DNA from 4 places in the Sphaerisporangium sp. NBC_01403 genome. Region 4 is predicted to be linked to each of the others. Evidence: riboswitches for the same ligand, from Rfam matches in the RefSeq annotation. Region 4 holds a riboswitch; each other region holds the start of a gene.
What was found. A riboswitch is a leader RNA that binds a small molecule or an ion and turns the genes downstream of it on or off. The one in region 4 is predicted to bind cyclic di-AMP.

Region 1: linked by a shared signal. The riboswitch ahead of OG589_RS22335 (C40 family peptidase) and the one ahead of OG589_RS18880 (CHAP domain-containing protein) in region 4 are both predicted to bind cyclic di-AMP.
Region 2: linked by a shared signal. The riboswitch ahead of OG589_RS29320 (hypothetical protein) and the one ahead of OG589_RS18880 (CHAP domain-containing protein) in region 4 are both predicted to bind cyclic di-AMP.
Region 3: linked by a shared signal. The riboswitch ahead of OG589_RS26890 (coiled-coil domain-containing protein) and the one ahead of OG589_RS18880 (CHAP domain-containing protein) in region 4 are both predicted to bind cyclic di-AMP.

Annotation. Positions count from the first base shown of each region.
Region 1 is NZ_CP109534.1:4,972,042-4,977,245, reverse strand. It holds gene OG589_RS22350 (DUF6817 domain-containing protein) at 50-577, shown strand; gene OG589_RS22345 (MFS transporter) at 564-1,886, opposite strand; gene OG589_RS22340 (ArsR/SmtB family transcription factor) at 1,883-2,458, opposite strand; cyclic di-AMP (ydaO/yuaA leader) riboswitch at 2,856-3,015, shown strand; gene OG589_RS22335 (C40 family peptidase) at 3,098-3,565, shown strand; gene OG589_RS22330 (hypothetical protein) at 3,806-4,639, shown strand; gene OG589_RS22325 (M48 family metallopeptidase) at 4,740-5,204, shown strand, end outside.
Region 2 is NZ_CP109534.1:6,564,273-6,569,476, reverse strand. It holds gene OG589_RS29335 (NADP-dependent oxidoreductase) at 1-354, shown strand, start outside; gene OG589_RS29330 (hypothetical protein) at 407-682, shown strand; gene OG589_RS29325 (OsmC family protein) at 713-1,111, shown strand; cyclic di-AMP (ydaO/yuaA leader) riboswitch at 1,725-1,868, shown strand; gene OG589_RS29320 (hypothetical protein) at 2,167-2,775, shown strand; tRNA gene OG589_RS29315 (tRNA-Lys) at 2,899-2,975, shown strand; gene OG589_RS29310 (erythromycin esterase family protein) at 3,202-4,527, shown strand; gene OG589_RS29305 (hypothetical protein) at 4,528-5,204, opposite strand, start outside.
Region 3 is NZ_CP109534.1:6,043,301-6,048,504, forward strand. It holds gene OG589_RS26875 (50S ribosomal protein bL37) at 1-95, opposite strand, end outside; gene OG589_RS26880 (DeoR/GlpR family DNA-binding transcription regulator) at 163-963, shown strand; gene galT (galactose-1-phosphate uridylyltransferase) at 960-2,042, shown strand; cyclic di-AMP (ydaO/yuaA leader) riboswitch at 2,106-2,241, shown strand; gene OG589_RS26890 (coiled-coil domain-containing protein) at 2,297-3,217, shown strand; gene OG589_RS26895 (M50 family metallopeptidase) at 3,286-4,593, opposite strand; gene OG589_RS26900 (LuxR C-terminal-related transcriptional regulator) at 4,844-5,204, shown strand, end outside.
Region 4 is NZ_CP109534.1:4,172,510-4,177,713, forward strand. It holds gene OG589_RS18865 (epoxide hydrolase family protein) at 1-237, shown strand, start outside; gene OG589_RS18870 (DUF6716 putative glycosyltransferase) at 327-1,556, opposite strand; gene OG589_RS18875 (hypothetical protein) at 1,571-2,557, opposite strand; cyclic di-AMP (ydaO/yuaA leader) riboswitch at 3,858-4,007, shown strand; gene OG589_RS18880 (CHAP domain-containing protein) at 4,022-4,705, shown strand; gene OG589_RS18885 (ABC transporter substrate-binding protein) at 5,197-5,204, shown strand, end outside.

The sequences.
Region 1 (5,204 bases), 800 kb from region 4:
CGACCATGCCCGCCTACCCGTGGCCGCGTCCGGTGAACAGGAAGAGCTCTTGAGCGCCCCGGTGGTCGAGTTGCTGGCCGCGCGAGGCGCCCGGGACATCGCCCATCCGGGCGGAACGCTCCTGGCCCACCTGAGGCGCGTCCACGCACTGCTCCGGGAGTGGGGGGCGCGGCCGGCGGTGCGGCTGGCCGGGCTGAGCCACGCCTACTACGGCACCGACGGCTTCCCCACCGCTCTGGGCGAGGTGACCCGCCGGGAGGAGCTGGCCGGGGTCGCCGGCGAGGAGGCCGAACGGCTCGTCTACTTCTACGCCAGCTGCGACCGCGCCTTCTCCTACCCGCGCCTAGCCGAGGACGGGGGGCCCTTCAAGGATCGTTTCACCGGCGCCCTGCTCCACCCGCCGCTCGCCCTGCGCCGGGACTTCGCCGAGATCACCGCGGCCAACGAACTGGACCTCGCCCGCGTCAATCCCGATATCCGCGCCCGTCACGGGCGGGAACTGCTCGACCTGTTCACGGCCTGGGAGGTCCTGCTCAGCGGCCCCGCGTGGCGGGCGGTGCGGCTCATCCTGCCCTGACGGCGGACGGGGGCGCCGAGGGCAGGTCCCTGTTGCGGCGGATCGGCCCGGCGAGCAGGACGAGACCCGTCAGCGCCAGGGCTCCTGTGATGATCCACATCGATGGGCGGACGCCGATGGCTTCACCGAGCACCCCGGCGATCAGCGCGCCCAGCGGGAGCGTGCCGTAGTTGACGAACTGCATGCTGACCGAGACGCGGCCCATCAGCTCGCGGGGGCAGTACATCTGGCGGAAGCTCGACTTGATGACGTTGCCCGCCACCACGCCCGCGACGACGCCGAGGCCTCCCACGACCACGAACGCCAGGCCAGGGCCCGGGCTCGCCAGCGGGATGAGCAGGCCGAACGGCGCCCCGATCATCTCGCACACCATGAGGGCGCGGGCGCTTCCGAGGCGCCGCGAGATCCGGGTGGCGCTCGCGGCGCCGGCCACGCCGCCGAGGCTGGTGGCCGCGATCAGGGCGCCGGCCGTGCCGGGGCTCACGCCGATGTCGCCGACCAGGAAGACGATGAAGATCGACTGGTAGCCGATGAGGGCGAGGTTGCTGATGGCCCCGAAAACCGTGAGCACGCGGAGATACGGATCGCGGGCGACGAAGCGCAGCCCCTCGCCGATCTCCCGCCGCAGCGTGGTCGTCCGGCGTGCCCGGCTGACGGACGCCTCGCGTGTGCGCATCGCGAGCAGGCAGAGCGCCGAGACCAGGAACGTCAGCGCGTCGACCAGCAGGCCGGTGACGGCGCCGAAGAGCTGCGCTATCAGGCCGCCCAGACCGGGGCCCACGACCTGGGCGGCCGACTCGCTGCCCTGGAGCTTCGCGTTGCCCTCAGGCAGGTCGGCGACGGGGACCACGGCGGGAAGGTAGACCTGGTAGGCGGTCTGGAAGAACACCTTGGCGGTGCCGGCGAGCAGCGCGACGGCCAGCAGATGGCCGATGGTCAGCCGGCCCCACCAGGCGGCCACCGGGACGCTGAGGAACAGCAGCAGCGAGGCGGCGTCGCAGATCAGCATCACCGGCCGCCGGGGGAGGCGGTCGACCCACGCCCCGGCCGGCAGGCCGATGATCAGCCAGGGCAGCCACGCCGCCGCCGTCAGCAGTGCCACGACGAACGTGCTCGTGTGCAGGACGGTGATCGCGACCAGCGGCAGGGCGACGCTGGTGAGGGTGCTGCCGAAGCTGCTGGCGGTCTCTCCGGTCCACAGCAGCCGGAAGTCGCGGTCGCGCAGCAGGCCGCCCCTGCGGCGGCGTACGGCGCCCGGGCCGGTGGGACCGGCGGCGCCGGTGTGGGTCTGGGTGCCGGCGTCGCTCACGGCTGCCCCGGGACGCCGAAGGCGAACAGGAACACCGGGTCGCGCCGCTCCCCGTCGTCGGGCACCTCGCGCTTCGCCCACCGGTCGAAGAGGGCGGTGACCTCCTGGGACAGCTCGTACAGCTCGGACGGCGTCAGCCGCAGCCACTTGTCGGTGGCGAACGGGCCGTCCCCCCAGGCCTCGTGCTCGTCGTCCCCGGCGGAGTACCAGGCGCGTACCAGGCTGACGTGGTGGTCGAGGTTGAGCGAGGTCGCCGCGTTGGCGATGGCCGCCGCGGCCGGGTCGTCGCCGAAGTCCTTGGTGGACCAGCGCACGCCGGCCGACACCAGCCGCCACCAGCGCTCGCGGCGGTCGCGGGCCAGCTCGGGGGCCTCCTCGATCAGCTCGCTGGCGCCCAGCACCCGCAGGTGGTGGCTGACGTTGGCGACGGCCTGGCCGGTGCGCTCGGCGAGCATGCTGGCCGTCGAGGGGCCGTCCACCTTCAGCACGTCCATGAGACGGCGCCGCAGGGGATGGGCCAGGGCGGCGAGCACCCGCGAGTCGGTGATCGTGCGGATGTTGTCTTGATCCATTGCACCAGGCTGACATGCGCAACGGCTGCTGCGCAAGAGCTGTTGCGGAACAGTTCTTGCGGATCCCGGTGACCGAAACCCTCGGCACAAGATCGCCGACTCGTGGGGCGGGAGTGACCGGTGTGACTCGCGAGTGGTGCCGTTTCGGGATATGTGAGGGGAATCACATTTAGGTAAATGAGGCCCCTGATTTGCAGGCGTTATGCGTTATCGATCATCGGTAATTGATCTACAGACTTGCCCGCGCCTTTGCCTACATTTGAGGATCTGTGTAGCTTCTGGGCCGCGGCGAGCACGCCATGCCGTCGTGAGCGAAGCCGGTCCGGCCGGTCGATGTACGCAGAACAAATCCATTGGTCACCGCCGTCGAAGTAAGGCGCGAATCAGGACCGCAGGCAGCGGTGACCTGCCGAATCCGTGCGGCAAGGAGCGCGGAACCGGGGACCCAATTGACCCTAAATGTGGGGTCAGGGGGTGAATCGGCGCCATTGGTGCCGTAGGGCGACTTCCAAGCCCGAATCCGTCAGCTAACCCGGTAGGCGTGAGTGGAAGAATCAAGGAGCGATCCTGTCCAGCACCACGCATAACCCCCGCCTGTCTCGCTTCGCCCGCCTCTCCCTCGGCGGTGTCGTGCTCACCATGACGGCCTCGGCCGGGGCGGTCGCGATGCAGGCGACGGCGGCTGACGCCGCCACGGTGACCACCGCTCAGAGCTCCTCCAAGCTGAGCAAGGTCGCCAAACAGCGAATCAAGGCGCACACGGCCGTCTCCGTGGCCAAGAAGCAGGTCGGCGATCCGTACCGGTGGGGTGCCAGCGGCCCCGGCGCGTTCGACTGCTCAGGGCTCGTCATGTACGCCTGGCGCAAGGCCGGCGTGAAGCTTCCTCGCATCGCGGCCAGCCAGTTCCGCTCTGTGAAGAAGAAGATCTCCTGGAAGAACCTCAAGCCGGGCGACCTGATGTTCTTCAGCGGCCTCGGTCACGTCGGCATGTACGTCGGGCACGGCAATATGATCCACTCCCCGCACAGCGGTGCGCGGGTGCGCATCGACAAGCTGAGCGGCTACCGCAAGGCCGCCTTCGTTGGAGCGGTCCGCCCCGGAGCGTGACCCGCGTGCCAGGGGACTTCCCAGGACTCCTTTCCCGAGAAGCCTCTCCGGCGGCACGCTGAGCACGCGAAGGTCGTGAGGGCCCCGTCCACCTCTCTCCCCTCGAGGCGGACGGGGCCTTCGCACGTTCTCCGGGCCCGCCCCTGCCCGCCGGAGCGGGCGGGTAGGGCGGGCTGGGTCCGGGGTGCGGGCGGGTGCGGGCGGGCCGGGCCCTGGGGAGCGGGCAGGTAGATTGCCCGCATGCGCGTCGTCTGGCTCTGGGCCGCACTGGCGGGGCTGCTGGCCGCGCTGTCGGGTCCCCCCGCCGGCGACGGCCCGTGGTCGCGTGCGGGCTCGGTGATGCGCGAGCATCCGGAGATCTGGTCAGGGGCCGAGGTGGTACGGGGCGAGCGTTCCGCCGTCATCGGACGGCCGGGCGGCGCGGGCGGCCCGGGCCTCGCGGGCCTGGCCGACCTCGCCCGCAGGGCCGACCGCGCCGCCCGCACCGTGTCCCGGGTCGCGGGCCCCGTACGGCCGCTCATCCTGGTCCCCGCGACCACCGACCAGGCCGCGAGGCTCGCCGCGCCCGCCGCGGTGGGCGGGCTGGCCGCGGTGGCCGGCACCGACCGCGTGATCATCGAGCCGAGCTCGTTCGCCCGCCTGACCGGCGCGGGCCGCGACGTCGTCCTGGCCCACGAGCTCACGCACGTCGCCACCGGGGCGGCGACCGACGGGCGTACGCCCAAGTGGCTGATCGAGGGGTTCGCCGACTACGTCGGCTACCTCCGCTCTGGGATCCCCGTCGCCTCCGCGGCGGCCGAGCTGGCAGCCGAGGTGCGTGCCGGGAGCCTGCCGGGCGCGCTCCCGGGCCCGGCCTCGTTCGCCGCCGGGTCCGCGCGGCTGGCGCAGGCGTACGAGGAGGCGTGGCTCGCCTGCCGGTATGTCGCGGGGCGCTTCGGCGAGAGGGCCCTTGTGACCCTCTACCGTGAGTCCATGCGAAGTGACCCGCGTACCGCGCTCGGCCGGGCTCTGGGCATGACCACGGAGCAGTTCACCGCCGCCTGGCGTGAGTACGTCCGAAGGGAGCTCTCGTGACGACGACGCCGCGCCCCAGGCGTGATGTGAGGGGCCCGGCCGCCACGGCGGCGGGCCGCCCGGGGCATGGAGCGGGCGTCCGGGGGAAGGGGCAGGTGGGATGGCGGGGCTGATCGATGAGGCCCGCAGCGGCGTGCGCGCGGGCGGGGCAGCGCGTGCGGCGGGCATCGCGCTCGTCGTGCTGGGCGTGGTCCTGGCCGCCGTGGTCGCGGTCACCACGCCGTGGCGGCCCCTGCCGGGCGCCGCCCCGGCCGTGACGCCCGATCCCGCGCGCGACTTCACCCCCGGGCAGATCTCCCGCGCCGCCGCGTTCGACGCCGCCGTCAACGTCCCTGTGTACCTTTCGCTGGCGGTCACTCTGGTCGTCGCGGGCGTGCTGGTCCTGACGCCGTTCGGCGCGTGGGTCACGGGCCGCCTCAGGGGGCCGTGGTGGCTGCGCACGCTGCTCGGCGTCCTCGCGCTCTCGGCCGTGAGCCTGCTGCTCAAGTGGCCGATCGGCATGTGGTACGAGACCCGCCTGCGGGCCTTCGGCCTGTCCACGCAGCACTGGCCCGCCTGGTCGGCC
Region 2 (5,204 bases), 2.4 Mb from region 4:
GTCTACTTCGACAACGTCGGCGGCGAGCACCTGGAGGCCGCCATCGACGTGTTCCGCCGGTACGGCCGCACCGCGGTGTGCGGGGCCATCTCCGTCTACAACGAGGCCGAGCCGGTCTGCGGGCCGCGCAACCTCTTCCTGGTGATCGGCAAGCGGCTCACGCTGCGCGGCTTCATCGTCGGCGACCACGCCGACCGGATGCCCGACATGATCGATGAGGTCGGCGGGTGGCTCCAGGAGGGCAGGATCACCTTCGAGGAGACCGTCGTGGAAGGGCTGGAGAACGCTCCTGACGCCTTCATCGGCATGCTTCGGGGGGAGAACCTGGGCAAGATGATCGTTCGGCTGGCCTAACGTGCATATCCCCCTGATCGCGGGGAAAGGGCCATAAAGGGGGTGAGCCGTAATGGACCAGGACGAGCTGCAGTCGCTGACGCCCAAGGAGCTTCACGACAGGGCGGTGCGCTACGCCGTGGCGCACGGCGACTTCGGCTTCCTGTGGGAGCTCCTGAAGGTGATCCCGGCGGCCGAGGCCGCGAGCGGTCACGCGGACGAGACGGCCAACGACCTCAGCCGGGTGTCGGCGCTGCTCAGCGACGCGATGGCCTCCGGTGAGGGCGAGCTTGGCGAGGCGCTGCGCCCCGTCTACATCGCCTACCTTTCCGAGCACCCCGACGCCTGAGCGTTCCGCGCCGGCTCTAGGCTCCAGGGCATGGCATCGGTGAATGTGGAGCGTACTGACAACGGCTTCGTGGCGCGCAACGCGCGCGGAGCGGAGGTCGCGATGGGCAGCGGCGACGAGGAGGGGGTCTTCACCCCCGTGGAGCTGCTGCTCGCCGCGGTCGGAGGCTGCAACATCGTGACCGTCGAGCCGCTCACCGCGCAGCGCGGGCACAGGCTCGTACGGCTGGCGATGACGGTCCAGGCGGACAAGGTCGAGCCCACGCTGCTCGGCCCGGTCACGATCACTTACGACGTCGAGCTGCCCGAGGGCGACGCGCAGGCGGACGAGGTCTTCCGCGCCGTGGCGCACCGGGTCCATGAGCGGCACTGCACGGTGAGCCGCTCCCTGGAGAAGGGCACCGAGGTCAAGGTCGAACTGCCTGAATAGCCGCCTGGCCCGGCGGGTCCGGCCGTACCCGGTCATCCCAGCGAGTTAGACCGAATCTATACCCTGGGATGACGAGTAGCTCAGGCCCCGGTATGTAGTGTTAAGGCAGGTCAAGAGGGATGCGACCAGCCGCCCGAGAGGGCGCCGCAGAGCTTTTTGCCGGAGAAGGACGCGGTGGGGGACCGCGTCCATACTGCGGGACCGCCCGATGCGTTTGGGGGAAGGCATCGGCGCTGGACCGTATAGATCGGGGCCGGGCAGGCGGGGGACTGCCCGGCCCCGATTCATGTCTCCCGGCCTTCGGCCCTGAACGTTCCGCCGCACGTCCCCGCTCGCGCACGCCCGTCTCGTCGTACGGGCGTGCGCTTTCTTTCGCCGCCATTCGGGTGACCCTCTTCATCACCGGTCACACCGGTCACACCCGTCACATTGATCTCCCATCCGGCCCCTACGCTTAACTCGCCATGCGCCCAGATGTCCGAAGTATGGGGGTTTGTGGTGCGAAGGTAGATCTAATAATGCTTTGTAGTCATTTCGTTTGCTTTGTCCTGACTCGGTGGGTAAGGTTTCAACCACGAAAGAGACGGTGACCTGGTCTTCAGTCCGAAGGCCGCCGACTCGAATGTCGAATCTCCAGGGCTCCAGGGCTCGGGGGAACCGGGGACCCAATCCCTTGGGGTGAATCCGCGCGAGCGGTAGGGCGTACTCCAAGCCCGAACCCGTCAGCTAACCCGGTAGACGTGATTGGAGAGGAGACCCGAGTGGAGCACCCCACTCCGCGCAGTCAGTCCACCGGGCAACCCTAGACCCGGATCTTCGCCGTCAGAAGCGGCAAGTCGGCTGGTAGCAGCCGTGCACCGAGCGACACACCCTCTGTGACACATGGTGGCGAGTGCCACCGCTAACCGACCACGTACGAATGCGGGCTCAGCGCCGCGATGGACCGTGAACCGGTCTCGCTTACGCCCTGAGAACGCTTTCCATCCCCCGCACCGAACTCTTGACCACTCGGAGCGCGGGTCCCCTTGTCTTCTGATGAAAGATCCTTCCCTCCCATGGCCTTTTTCCAGAACACCCCTAGAAGTCGATGGACATCTCGCTTCGCCGGCGTAGCCCTCGCATGCGCCACCGCCGTCTGCACGACCGCCACGGCCCGCGCCGACGACCAGCCGGTCACCTCCGTTCCGGTCCAGGCCGAGAAGCCGATGTTGCTCAAGGGCTCTACGAAGGCCTCCTACTTCTGGGACGACGCCTCCGGCCGCATGGGTGACACGGGACTGCCCGCCATCGGCAAGCCCATGCAGAAGGGCCTGTTCGCCAGCCCCTGCTGGCCCCTCGGCACCGAGGGGTACGTCCTCTACAAGGACAAGAAGGCACCCTTCTTCATCGGTGACCGCGGCCCGGGCATCCCGTCCGAGAGCGGCGTCATGCTGGACATCGACGGGAAGACCTTCGCGGAGCTGACCGGCGGAACCTTCAGCAACTCCTCCCTCGTGGTGACCGGCTTCAACGCCGGCCACATCAAGGTCGACTACGTCATCACCAAGTGGGGCGACGGCGTGGGCAAGAAGAACTACCCGGTGCCGTTCTCGAGCGGCGCGTGGGGCGTCATCGACAAGAACCCCGCCAAGCCCCCGATCCCGGTGGTCCTCGCCGCCGACTGACCCCCGGAGCCCCCCCCGCGCGGAAGGCCTCCCGGGAACCATGTGAAAGCCCCACAAGAAGGCACGTAAAGCCACCGCGGATGTGCGGAGGTTGGCCAGGACTGCTAAAGTCACCGTAGTCACGCGCCGCTAGCTCAGTTGGTTAGAGCAGCTGACTCTTAATCAGCGGGTCCGGGGTTCGAGTCCCTGGCGGCGCACCACAGCTTTGATCGGTGACCTGGGCGCTCTCCACTTCGCGGAGGGCGCCCACAGTCATTTCCGGCCCCCTTGCGCTCGGAGCTTGGCGGGAACCGCCCCTGGGGGATCATCACCTGAGTGGTACCGCTGTCTGTAGGGCCGATCTTCCCGCTGGCGGCATGGTGGCGGCCTCAGCCCCGCTGAAATGGTGGTCGCACCGAGTACCCGATCCACCAGGAGAAGATCCACATGCGGAGCGCACCCCGTCGGCGCCGGTTCTTTCCACCCCTCGCCGCCGCCCTGCTGGCGGCCGTGGGCACGGCCGCCCTGGCACAGCCCGCCGCGGCCGGCGGCTACGATCCCGTGCCCGAGCTGCGCCGGAAGGCCCATTCGCTGAGCGGTACCGCGCCGTCCGGTGACCTTGGCGACCTGCGCCCGCTCGGCCGGGCCGTGGGCGACGCCAAGGTGGTGGGGCTGGGCGAGGCCACGCACGGAGCGCACGAGTTCTTCACGATGAAGCACAGGGTGTTCCGCTATCTCGTCGAGGAGAAGGGTTTCACGACCTTCTCCCTCGAAGCGGGCTGGAGCGCGGGGCTGCGGCTGAACGACTATGTCCTGCACGGGAAGGGCGACCCGAAAACGATCATCAACGAGGAGTTCGGCAAGCTGGGCATGTGGACCGTCCAGGAATACCTGGACCTCATCGGGTGGATGCGCGGGTACAACGCGCACCACGTGAGGAAGGTCCAGTTCATGGGCAACGACGCCAACTACCCCGCTTTGGGTGGGCAGCTCCCGAAGCTGGTGACCGGCTACGCGCGGCGTCACCAGCCCGCCCTGCTGCCGGAGCTCGACGCCCTCTACCGCAACCTGCGCGCCGTACGGGATGCCGACGCCTTCTGGAGCCTGCCGCCGGTAGAGCGCGAGGCATTGGTCTCCCAGGCCGGCCAGGCCCTTGACCTGCTGCGACGGAATCCGGGGCCCGACCAGGAGAGCCACGCGTGGGCGGTGCAGAACGCGCGCTCCATCGTCCAGACCGCCACGGCGCTGTCCTTCGACCCCGGCGACCCGGAGCAGGTGAGCAAGGGCCTCCGGTACCGCGACAAGATCATGGCCGACAACGTCGCGTGGTGGCGGGAGCACACGGGGGAGAAGATCCTGCTGTCGGCCCACAACGCCCACGTGGCGTACGTGCCGTACGACGCGAAGCTCTACCCCAAGGTGCAGGGCGCCTTCCTGCGCGACCGGCTGGGCGCCCGCTACGTCGCGATCGGACTCGCCTTCGGCCAGGGGTCCTTCAGGGCGCAGGACGCGGACGGCCGGTGGGGCGCCGTCACGGTCGGGCCTCCCGCGAAGGGAGGGAACAACGAGGCGTTGGGCCGGGTCGGCTCGTCCGGCTACTTCCTGGACCTGCGCACGACGTCCGCCTCGGCCCGCGCCTGGCTCGACAGGCCCCGGCGTACGCGCGACGCCGGCAGGCTCTGGCCCGAGCCCGAGCGCATGGTCTCGCTGGGAAGGTCCTACGACGCGCTGATCTATCTGCGCGAGACCACGGCCGCGCGTCCCCTGCGCTGATCAGGCGAAGCGTTCGATGGTGACGGGGATCAGTCCTTGCTCGCGGATCGCCTGCCTGTGGTGGTGGAGCAGCGTGCCGATGCCCGGGTCCGGCCCGGGGCCCGGGTTCACGGTCACGTCGAGGCACCAGGCGATGCCCGCCCCGATCCGGCGCAGCTCCCAGGTGACCGTGTGGCCGGCGGCGGTCGCCGTCGCCGTACCTACCACGTGCGCCCGGGGGTCCGCCTGATCGCCGGCCGGCTCCAGCCTCAGCGCCGACCGCAGGCGGGCCAGGCCGCGCTCGTGCAGGTCTCCGGCGAACAGGATGCGGTAGAGGCGCTTCTCGTCACCCGGTGAGCCCAGGTCCAGCGGGTCCTCGGCGGGCAACGGCTGGCAGTCGTGGAAGAAGGCGCGGATCCGTGCTTCCTGCGGCAGTTCGCCCCCGCCGAGCATGGTGTAGGCGTCGGCGGCGTCGGCGCGGCTCACCGGGACCACCCGCTCTCGCAGCAGGGCGTCGGTGCGGATGGCGCGGCTCAACGCCGGGCGATCGCGCCAGGCACCCGTCGCGGGCGTCCACTCGACGCCCGCGATACCGGCCGCGGTGTGGTCGCCGCGCAGGAGGAACTCCTCGACCAGGATGACCGACGGCAACGCCCCACGGCCCCGGTCGCCCGCCGCGGCGAAGATCAGGTAGTAGT
Region 3 (5,204 bases), 1.9 Mb from region 4:
CCAACCACACTGCTCCTGGGGCCGGAGCCGTACAAGGCCCAAAGGTCAAAGATCGCGTCATACGCGTGTGGTTCCCGTTGGGAGCTCTCCGCCATCAAGTTTCAACATTGGATCGTTAGCAACGTGCGATAATTTGTTGGAATCTGTTGAAGAGGAGAGACGATGCTGGCCCAGCAACGGCAGCAGGCGATCCTCGAGCGCGTTCGCAGGAACGGCGCGGCACGGGTCGCCGACCTGGTCCGCGAGCTCGGGGTATCCGATATGACCATCCGCCGCGACCTGGAGGTCCTGGCCGAGCGCGGGCTGATCGAGAAGGTGCACGGCGGCGCCACCGCCACGGGCGCCGGGTCGACAGAGGAGCCGGGGTTCGCGGCCAAGTCCGTGCGCCAGCAGGCCGAGAAGGAGGCCATCGCGCGCCAGGCCGCCGAGCTCGTACGCCCGGGCACCGCCGTGGCGCTGTCGGCCGGCACGACCACCTGGACGCTCGCCCACCACCTGGCCGACATCCCCGAGCTGACCGTCATCACCAACTCGGTGCAGGTCGCCGACGTCTTCCACCGGTCCGGGCGCGCCGACCAGACCGTGGTGCTCACCGGAGGAGTGCGCACTCCGTCGGACGCGCTGGTGGGCCCGGTCGCCGTGGCTGCCATCCGCCAGCTGAACGTCGACACGCTGATGCTGGGCGTGCACGGCATGAACCCCAGGGCGGGGTTCACGACTCCCAACCTGCTGGAGGCCGAGACCAACCGCGAGCTGGTCGCCGCCGCGCAGCAGCTGGTCGTGCTCGCCGACCACACCAAGTGGGGCACGGTGGGCATCAGCACGATCGCCAAACTGGAGGAGGCCCATGTCGTGATCAGCGACACGGGCCTGCCCGAGGAGGCCAGGTCGGCGCTGTCCGACCAGGTCGGCACGCTGATCATCACCGATCCCGCCGGGGCCCCGCAGGTGGTGGCCCAGTGAAGCGCACGGCCACCCGTCTCGCCGACGGCCGCGAGCTGATCTACTTCGACCGCCGCGACGACGCCGACCGTGGCGCGCCCGACACCCGCGAGCTGCCCCCGCGTCCTCCGGCCTCCGAGCTGCGCCACGACCCGGTCATGGACGAGTGGGTCGCGGTCGCCGGTCACCGGCAGAGCCGTACGTTCCTGCCGCCCGCCGACGAGTGCCCCCTGTGTCCCTCGGCGCCGGGCCGGGCGACCGAGATCCCGGCCGCGGAGTACGACGTCGCCGTCTTCGAGAACCGGTTCCCGTCCTTCAGCTTCCACGAGGGCGACTACGAGCAGGTCGGCGGCCTGAGCGAGGTACGGCCCGGCCTCGGCCGCTGCGAGGTGGTGTGCTTCACCTCCGAGCACGGGTCGTCGTTCGCCGCGCTCTCCCCCGGCCAGGTCGACCTGGTCCTCACGGCCTGGGCCGACCGCACCGCGGAGCTCGCGGCGCTGCCCGGCGTGGAGCAGGTGTTCTGCTTCGAGAACCGCGGCGCCGAGATCGGCATCACGCTGGGGCACCCGCACGGCCAGATCTACGCCTATCCCTACGTGACGCCGCGGACCCGGCAGATGCTGGCCTCCGCCGGGCGATACCGGGAGCGGACGGGCGCCAACCTGTTCGCCGACGTGCTGGCGGCCGAGCGGAAGGCCGAGACGCGCCTGGTGGCGTCGAACGACCACTGGACGGCGTTCGTCCCCGCCGCGGCCCGGTGGCCGTTCGAGGTGCACGTCTACCTGAACCGCCAGGTGCCCGACCTGTGCTCGCTGGACGCCGAGGAGCGTGCCGCCTTCGGCCCCCTCTACACCGATGTGCTCCGGCGGCTGGACGGGCTGTTCGGCGTGCCGATGCCCTATGTCGCGGCCTGGCACCAGGCCCCGGTGCGCACCGGGCGCGACCTGGCCTACCTGCACCTCCAGCTGTTCAGCATCCGGCGAGCCGAGCGGAAGCTCAAGTATCTGGCCGGTTCGGAGTCCGCGATGGGCGCCTTCGTGAACGACGTCCTCCCCGAGGAGGCGGCCAGGCTGCTCCGGTCGCAGGATGACCTGGGGTGATTTAGGCCCAAGAGTCGCCATAACCAGGCCTTTACCACTACCATCCATCGCACACCGGCCGTATCGGTCGGTGCGCCTAATCCCAGGTGCCCCGCCTGGGAACCGGGGACCCATTGGTTCTTGGGGTGAATCCACTTCGTGGTAGGGCGTCTCCGGCCCGAACCCGTCAGCTAACCCGGTCGGCAGATGGAGAGGAGTGGGCTCTGCCCCCGACTTCGGGCCGCTACGCCTATGCGGCCGCCAGCTTCCTTACCGTGGCCGGGCTCATGCTCGGCCAGGCGACGGCGGGAAACGCCGCCCCCAAACCCACAGAGAAACAGCTCAAGTCTCAGCTCGCCTCCCTCGGCAAGAAGGTCGACAAGCTGATCGGCGAGTACAACGCCAAGCGCGTCGCCGTCGCCAAGGCCAAGGCCGCCGAGAAGTCCGCCCGTGAGCGGCTGGCGAGCGCCGAGACCGACCTCAAGGCGGCGGAGAACCAGGTCGGCGACATCGCCCAGCTCCGCTACCAGGCCGGCGGCCTCGGCATGGTGGGCGAGCTCATGTCCCCCGGATACGGTGACGCCGCCATGCTCCAGCAGCTCCAGGCCGAGCAGTCGGCCAAGCTGTCGGGGTTCACCTCCGCCAGGAACGCCCGCAAGAAGGCCGCCGACGACGCCACCAAGCTGACCGCGCAGCTCCGCGACGACGTCGTCCAGGTGACGGCCCAGCGCAAGGACGCCGAGAAGCTGATCGGGCAGATCAAGGACAAGCTCGACCAGCTCATCCCGACCGCGCCGGGCAAGAAGGCGAACGGGTCATGGGCGCCGGAGCTTCCCACCGGCAGCGACAACATCACTCCGAGGACGCGGCTGATGCGGGCCGAGGTGAAGAGCCACTTCTCCCTCAGCTTCCCGGTCGGCTGCTACCGCGCCGAGAACGACGGCGGCGAGCACCCGCTGGGCCGGGCATGCGACTTCATGCTCAGCTCCGGCGGCGCGATGCCCTCGGCCGCGCAGGCCGCGCTGGGAGACCAGGTCGCCGCGTGGGCCATCAAGAACGGCCGCAAGCTGGGCGTGAAGTACGTCATCTACAAGCAGCGGATCTACAACCTGGGCTTCCCCGGGTGGCGGGCCATGTCCAACCGCGGCGGCGTCACCGCGAACCACTTCGACCACGTGCACGTCTCGATGTACTAGCCACCGACCGGCCGCCGGCCGAGCCGGGCGGCGGCCGAGCCGGGCGGCGGCCGCACTGGAGGCGCCGGTCAGCCTGACAGGCGGATCGGGTTGACGATGTCGGCGTAGATGAGCAGGGTGCCCATCACCAGGAGCACGGCCGCCATCGCGTACGTCAGGGGCAGGGCCTTGGCGATGTCCACATGGCCGGGGGCGGGACGCCGGCGCACCCGGGCGTACCCCCGCTTGAGCCCCTCCCAGAGCCCTCCGGCGATCTGGCCGCCGTCGAGGGGCAGCAGCGGGATCAGGTTGAACAGGCCCACCGCGAGGTTCACCCCGGCGAGGAGCTGGAGCAGCCCGACGATCTTGTTCTCCACCGGGACGGGGGCCGCCGCGATCTCGCCGCCGATGCGGCCCGCGCCGACGACGCTCATCGGGCTGGTGACATCACGCTCGCCGCCGCCGAAGGCCGCCTGCCACACCCCGACGATCTTCTGGGGGAACCTCGTGATGGCCTCGGCGCTGCGCTTGGTCAGGTCCCACATGACACCGGCGGCATAGCCGAAGCCCTGCTTCTCCATGACGACGGTGGCGCTCACGCCCAGGAAGCCCGCGCCCTTGTCGATCTTGGTCGGGTCGTCGATCGACGGGCGGTCCTGTGCGACGAGGTTCGCGTTGAGCGTCATGGGCTTGCCGCCACGCTCGATGCCGATGGCGATGGGCCCTGCGCCGTGCGCCCGGATGACCCTCGTCGCCTCCTCCCAGGTGGTCACCGGCTTGCCGGCGAGGGAGACGATCTTGTCGTCCGTCTTCAGGCCCGCGAGTGCCGCGGGGGTCGGCGGGTGGGCGGGAGTGCACTCCTGGCCCTTCGCCTGCTCGGCCTGGGTCATGACGCACTCGGAGACCACGGACACGATCGGCTTGCTGACCGGGATGCCGAAGCCCATGATCACGACGGCGAATAGGCCGAAGGCCAGCAGGAAGTTCATGGCGGGGCCGCCGGCCATGATGATGACCTTCTGCCACCAGGGCTTGCGATAGAAGACCCGGTCGCCGTCACCCGGCTTGATCTCCTCCAGCGACGCCTGGCGGGCCGTCTCGATGAGCCCCTGCCACGGCCCGGTGGACATGGTGCGCAGCTTGGTCGGGTCGGCGTTGGGCTTCGGAGGAAGCATGCCGACCATGCGGATGTAGCCGCCCAGCGGAATCCACTTCATGCCGTATTCGGTTTCACCGCGGCGCCGCGACCACATGGTGGGCCCGAAACCCACCATGTACTGCGTGACCTTGACCCCGAAGATCTTGGCGGGGACGAGGTGCCCCAGCTCGTGCAGGCCAATGGACAAGGCCATCCCGAGGAAGAAGATGAGAAACCCGGCCACGATGAGCCAGCTCATAGGTACTACCCCCACCTGCGGAGAAGATGCCTTCTGTTTACATTGCCCCGTCTGAGAGTAACCGAACTCGGCGGCGACTCCTGCCGCGCCGCGAAATCACCTATCAACGACCAACCGTAGGAGTGACTTGCGCGAGGTGGACCGAATCGGGAGACTGCATTGACGGTAAGCAATCATGTAGACACCGTGGGATATGAATCGGCTAAGCGCTATTTGCCGGATCTGTTCCAAGGCCACCCAAGGGAGCACCTTGATACGCATCCTGGTCGCCGAACATCTCCCGCTCGTTCGCCGAGGGCTGGTGGCATCGCTGAACGGGGAGAAGGACCTCAGGGTGATCGCCGACGTCGCCTCCGGCGAGTACATCGTACCGGCGGCCCTGGAGCTCAATCCGGACGCGGCCGTGATCGACGTGGACCTTCCCGACGTCGACGGCCTCACCGCCGCCGCCCGTCTGCACGAGAAGGCTCCGCGATGCAAGGTGCTCCTGCTGTCCGCGCAGCCCAGCCCCGGGCAGGTGCGAAAGGCGTTCGCCGCGCACGCCCTCGGCTTCCTCAGCATCGACGTGGCGCCTGAGCACCTCGCGGACGGCATCCGGCGGGTCGCCGCCG
Region 4 (5,204 bases):
TCCCACGACCGGCGGCCGGTGATCGAGGCGCCCACCGGCATCACCTTCGTCGGCCACGAGAACCCGCCCGGCGTCACCACCGACCGGCGCGTCCAGAGCTTCCTCGACAGCGACCGCGCCGGCTGGTACAACCACGTCAACCTCACGGCCCACGAGAGCGGCGGCCACTTCATCCCCTGGGAGATCCCCGGCCACTGGGTCGACGACCTTCGCCGCACCTTCCGCGGCCGCCGCTAGCTGTTCTGTCCTGACAGGTTGGTGACGCGGCCGGCGGGTGGCCGGCCTTACTCGGTGTCCGCCGGGGGGTCCTGGCCGGCTGAGGGTGACTAGCCGAGGGCCTTCAGGTAGCGGCGGACGCGGCGGCCGGCACGGTAGCCGACGCGCAGCACGTCCGGAGGGACCTCGACGCGGAGCCGGGCGCGTCGGCGGGCCGCCGCGTGTCCCGGCCCGTCGAGCAGCGGCCGCACCGGGCCGAGGCCGCCCGTGCGCGCCTGGTCCACCAGGGCGGCGAGCTTGACCACCCAGTCGCTCACGGCCGGGTCGTGGAAGTAGTTGGCGTCGCGCCACGCGGCGGCGGGCTGCCGGAAGTCGCCGCGCGCGAGCTCCTCCAGGGTGCCGAGACACTCGCTGTCCTCGAACACCAGGTTGATCATCTCGGCGCTCACCCCGAAGTCGGAGAGCACGAGCAGCGGGACCTTACCCGCGATGGCCTCCAGGGCCGCCGTGGAGCTGACGGTCACGAACGCCGCGGCCTCGGCGAGGTGCTCGCGCATCGCGCCCGCCGCGAACCGCACAGCGCCGTCGCGCACCGCGCCCGTCTCGACGAGCTGCCGCCACAGCCGCTCGTAGTGGTACCGCTCGTTGTGGGTCTGGCGCTCGGTCTCAAGGGCCCGGAGCTTGACCACGACGTCCAGGTCGGGACGGGCGGCGGCGAGCCCCGCGAGGGCCAGCAGGATGCTCTCGCGCTCCTCGCGCCGCTTCGGCACCTTCGCCTGGGTCGCGAACACCACCCGGTTCGGCGGGGCCGTCGTGGAGGAGAAGACGAGCTGGTCGGCGGCGGCGGGGCGCGCGACGGCCTGGTCGAGGTAGGGCAGGCGGGCGAGCGCCACCGAGCCCTCGGCGCCCAGCTCCTTGCCGATGCGGGCGAACTCCTCGACCTCCCTGCCGCTGTGCACGACGAAGAGGTCGCATCCGCCCCGGTACAGCCAGGCCTTCTCCGTGGCGGGGATCGAGATGCCGGGAAGGCCCGACACGAACACCGGGCGAGGGCTCAGCCCGTCGAACACGTCGCTCACCAGCACGTCCACGACGGGCCCCGTGCAGGCGACCAGCACGACGTCCGGCCTGATGCGCTCCGCGAGGCGGCGCAGGCCGCGCGCGTGCACCACAGAAGGCGGCTGGTCGGTGTCGAAGCGCGTCCCGTTGACGGCGGCGGCGATCTGGCCCTGCGACGGCACGATCGGCGTGCGCACCACGGCCAGCGTCGACGTCCACCCGGCGGGCAGCTGGTCGAGGAGACCCGCCGCCCACTTCAGGTAGGAGTCCGAATCGGCCACAGCGAGAACCCGGCTCAAGGAGAAGCCCTTTCGTGCGCGAACATCTGGAGGTGTGAACGGAGCGAGACCGTCGCGGAGGGCGTCCACCAGTCGTCGGGGACCTCCACGGTCTCGACGGGGACGCCGCGCGCGGAGAGCAGGACGCGCAGCGAGGTGACGGCCGTGGAGGGCAGGCTGAGCACGCGCTGCCCCGGCCGCAGGTCCCGCAGCGTCATCTCGACGGGGACCCCGCCGTCGTAGACGGTGACGCCGGGGTGGCCCCGGACCGCCGCGAGGTCGCCGGGGTCCTCCCGCCTGTGCGGGTAGTAGGCCAGCGGCCCCTGAAGCCCGAAGAGCCAGGCGAGGTAGCGGTCGCGGTGGATCAGCCCGTTGCGCACCAGCGACGTGCCGAGGACGACCGTGCTCTCGGGGGGACGTGGGTGCGCGACGGCGGGCTGGGAGCGCAGCCAGGCGAAGTCGTGGGTCACCAGCTCGGCCCCGAGCCCCTGTACGGCCTTGGCCAGCTCGGCGGGCACGGGCAGGGCGGTGAACACCGTGAGCCGTCCGGCCCGGGCGGCGGCGCGCAGCCGGACCGCGGCGGCGGCCCCGAGGACGCGCCGCGTCGGGCCGGACTTGGCGCGTGCGCGCAGGAGCGGGGTGCCGAGCCTGGCGGTGAGCAGCTCCAGCAGGCGGATCGTGGCGAGGCCGTCGTCCACCAGGACCATCCGCGCGGGGGCGGCGGTGAGCGAGGTGAGCTGCATCCTCCCGGAGAAGGCGTCTCCGAGGACCCACGCGGCGTCCCGGCCGGGGCGGGGCATCGCGCCGTCGGCGGTCTCGATCTCCAGCCCGGCGGGCAGGTCGAGGGCGGCCAGCTCGGCGCGGGTGACGCGGAGCCCCGGCAGCTTCGCGCGGGTCACCACGCGCGTGCCCGGCCCGACGACCCCGGCATACCGTGCCTCGACCGCGCACAGCAACTGGAGAGGCGACTCCACCCAGGCGACGGCCGACCCCTGCTCCCGCACGTGGCTTCGACCGTTCCTCTCCACGCCGGGCATTGACACTTTCACGACGCAAGCAACGTAACGGGATGACCCGACGCGGGGGGTAACAACCGGTGAACGGAGAACAACGGTGGATCAGCCAGGTCTAGTTGTTCTCGTTGGAGTGTGGACCGGGGTGTGCCGGAGCGCCTCCCGGCGGTGCCGGTGGTGGTTCCGGCGGTGCCCGGTGGGAGGGCGGAGGAGCCTCACCCAGCCGGCGTGCGTGGTCACCTCTGCCGGTACGGCCGTGGCGCACCTCGGTGCGCCGGCGCTCGCCACGGGAAGCGTGATGACGGTGGCCGCCCTCGGGCCCCCTCCAGAGATGAGGCCGGAGGGGGCGGCGACCACAGCGAGGGATGCCAGGGCCGCCAACGGCACGACGATCCCCGGACCGCGCATGTTCTCCACCCTTTCCAGCCAATACCAACAGGCCCCGCTATTTCCGGTCACCGCGGCCGTTCCAATGGCGTGAAATACCTGCAGCCGCTGATTTCGGGGCGCATTCGACGGGCTGTCCGTGGACGGCGCCGAAGGAATTCGCGCGCCGGTACGCGGCCTCGCCGTACAGGTCCAGGGTGAGGTCAGCGCCCGTCGCCGCCCTGGTCGTGGCCCTGGTCCGCGGGCGCGAGCACGGCCGGGGTGGCTCATGGGGGATATTTCACCATCCATCCCTCCGATCGCCATGGGCACCGGATGCCTTTCGTGCCCGGTTCACGAGCCGCGCGTTCCGCCGTACACGGAAAGGACGTCCGTACCGGGCCGGATGGAGTACGTCATCGTGATCTCGTTCGGGTAACGCAAACCGGAAATCCCGGCATTTACCGTTAACGGTATTCGCCGCTCATGAATAGCAAAGGAGGGCTTTCGGCGGCCATGCCACGACGGCCGGCCACGTCATCACACGTACCAGCCGTGGGCTCACGTCACTTCAGTCCCCCTTGACACGGCAGCGCGAACCTGCGCAACTATCACTTTCGCCCGGCCCGGCGCGATGGCCGCTCCGGTGCCGCCGGTCACGTGCCCGGCGGGCGGAGGGTTCCTCCGCACCCAGGTCAAGGCAGGTGAACCGCCACCCCAAGCCCCTGCGCCCCGGCGTGGTCAAGGCGGGTTTGCCGTCCAGGCCCCCCATCCAGCCCGGACTTTTGTCCTGTTTGCATGTGTTTGTCCGATGTATTACTCTGAGTGGACTCCTGGTACAGGTACTGCCTGTTTGAGTACCCCGCTCGTGCCGTGGAGATTGCACAGCGCGGCTCGGTCCTCTGCGGAGATCCCTCTCCCGCCGATACGCGCTACGCCGAGTCCGCGTCGCGCGGAGCCGGGGACCCACCTCCTCTGGGGTGAATCGGGGCCGTCACTTCCCACGGACGCTCCCGTAGGGCGACTTCCACGCCCGAACCCGTCAGCTAACCCGGTAGGCGGCTTGGAAGAAGGAGTATCCCCTTGTCAATGTCGATACATCGGCTTCTGGACGCCCCAAAGAACCATCTCAAAGCCTTCGCCTTCGGCGGCCTGGTCGTCGCCCAGGCCGTGGCGGGCACGACTCTCGCGGCCCACGCCGCCTCCGCCGACGACACGGGCCGCAACCTCGCGGCCGCCGAGGCCCCGAACACCGTGAAGGCTCCGGAAACCGTGCGGCAGGTCTCCGCCGAGCAGCTCCTGAAGCTGGCGGAGCGACAGGTCGGCATCTCCGAGAACAGCGCTGGTGGCGGCACCAAGTTCCACTCCTGGTACATGAGCTCCCCGAGGGCCAAGGAGACCGTGGCCCGCGACAGCGGCTCCATCGCCGGGTACGCCGACGCCGCCTGGTGCGACATGTTCGTCTCCTGGGTCGGCAGCCAGCTCGGCATGCAGGACACCGTGGGCGTCGACGCCTACACCGTCGCGCACGCCAAGTGGTTCGCCTCGCAGGACCGCTGGGGCAGCACTCCCAAGCCCGGCGCGGTCGTCTTCTTCGACTGGGGCCGCAGCAAGAACCTCGACAACATCGACCACGTCGGCTTCGTCATCAAGGACAACGGCGACGGGACGATCAAGACCGTCGAGGGCAACACCGGCAACGGCAAGGTCGAGATCCGTACCCGCCCGGCCTCCCAGGTCGTCGGCTACGGCTACCCGAGCTACGCCGCCTGACATTACCTCCCGGGCGCTCTCCTTCTCGCGGGGCGCCCGCCCTCCCGACCATCGAAGGCGCCCCTCCCCCTCCCGCGGAGGACGCCCGTTCCCCTCGGTGCCGTACGGCCGGCGACCCACTCCGCCGGCCGTACGGCACCGTGCTTTCTCCAGGTCCGGGAGCCGGGCGATCCCGTGGCGCATGGATGATTTGCGCCCGACTGTGCCGGTTAACGGTGGGAGCGCTCCCAATACCGCCAATGGTCCTTATCGCGCACAACGTCTGATTTCAAGCTCCTAACAGCCCCAGGAGTAACAGTTAGGTTTCAGCATATTGACGCCAGCATTGCCTATCGGGGACTCTTCGTGGGAGCGCTCCCAAACTTCGCTCGCGAGGCAGCCCCTCGCGGGATCACGACTGAGGGATCCAGCACATCGCGGGGCCCGACTGTCGGGGCCGGCCCTCGATGCCACCTCCCAACGATCGGGCAACCACCTGAGAGGGGTCCGGAATGAAGAA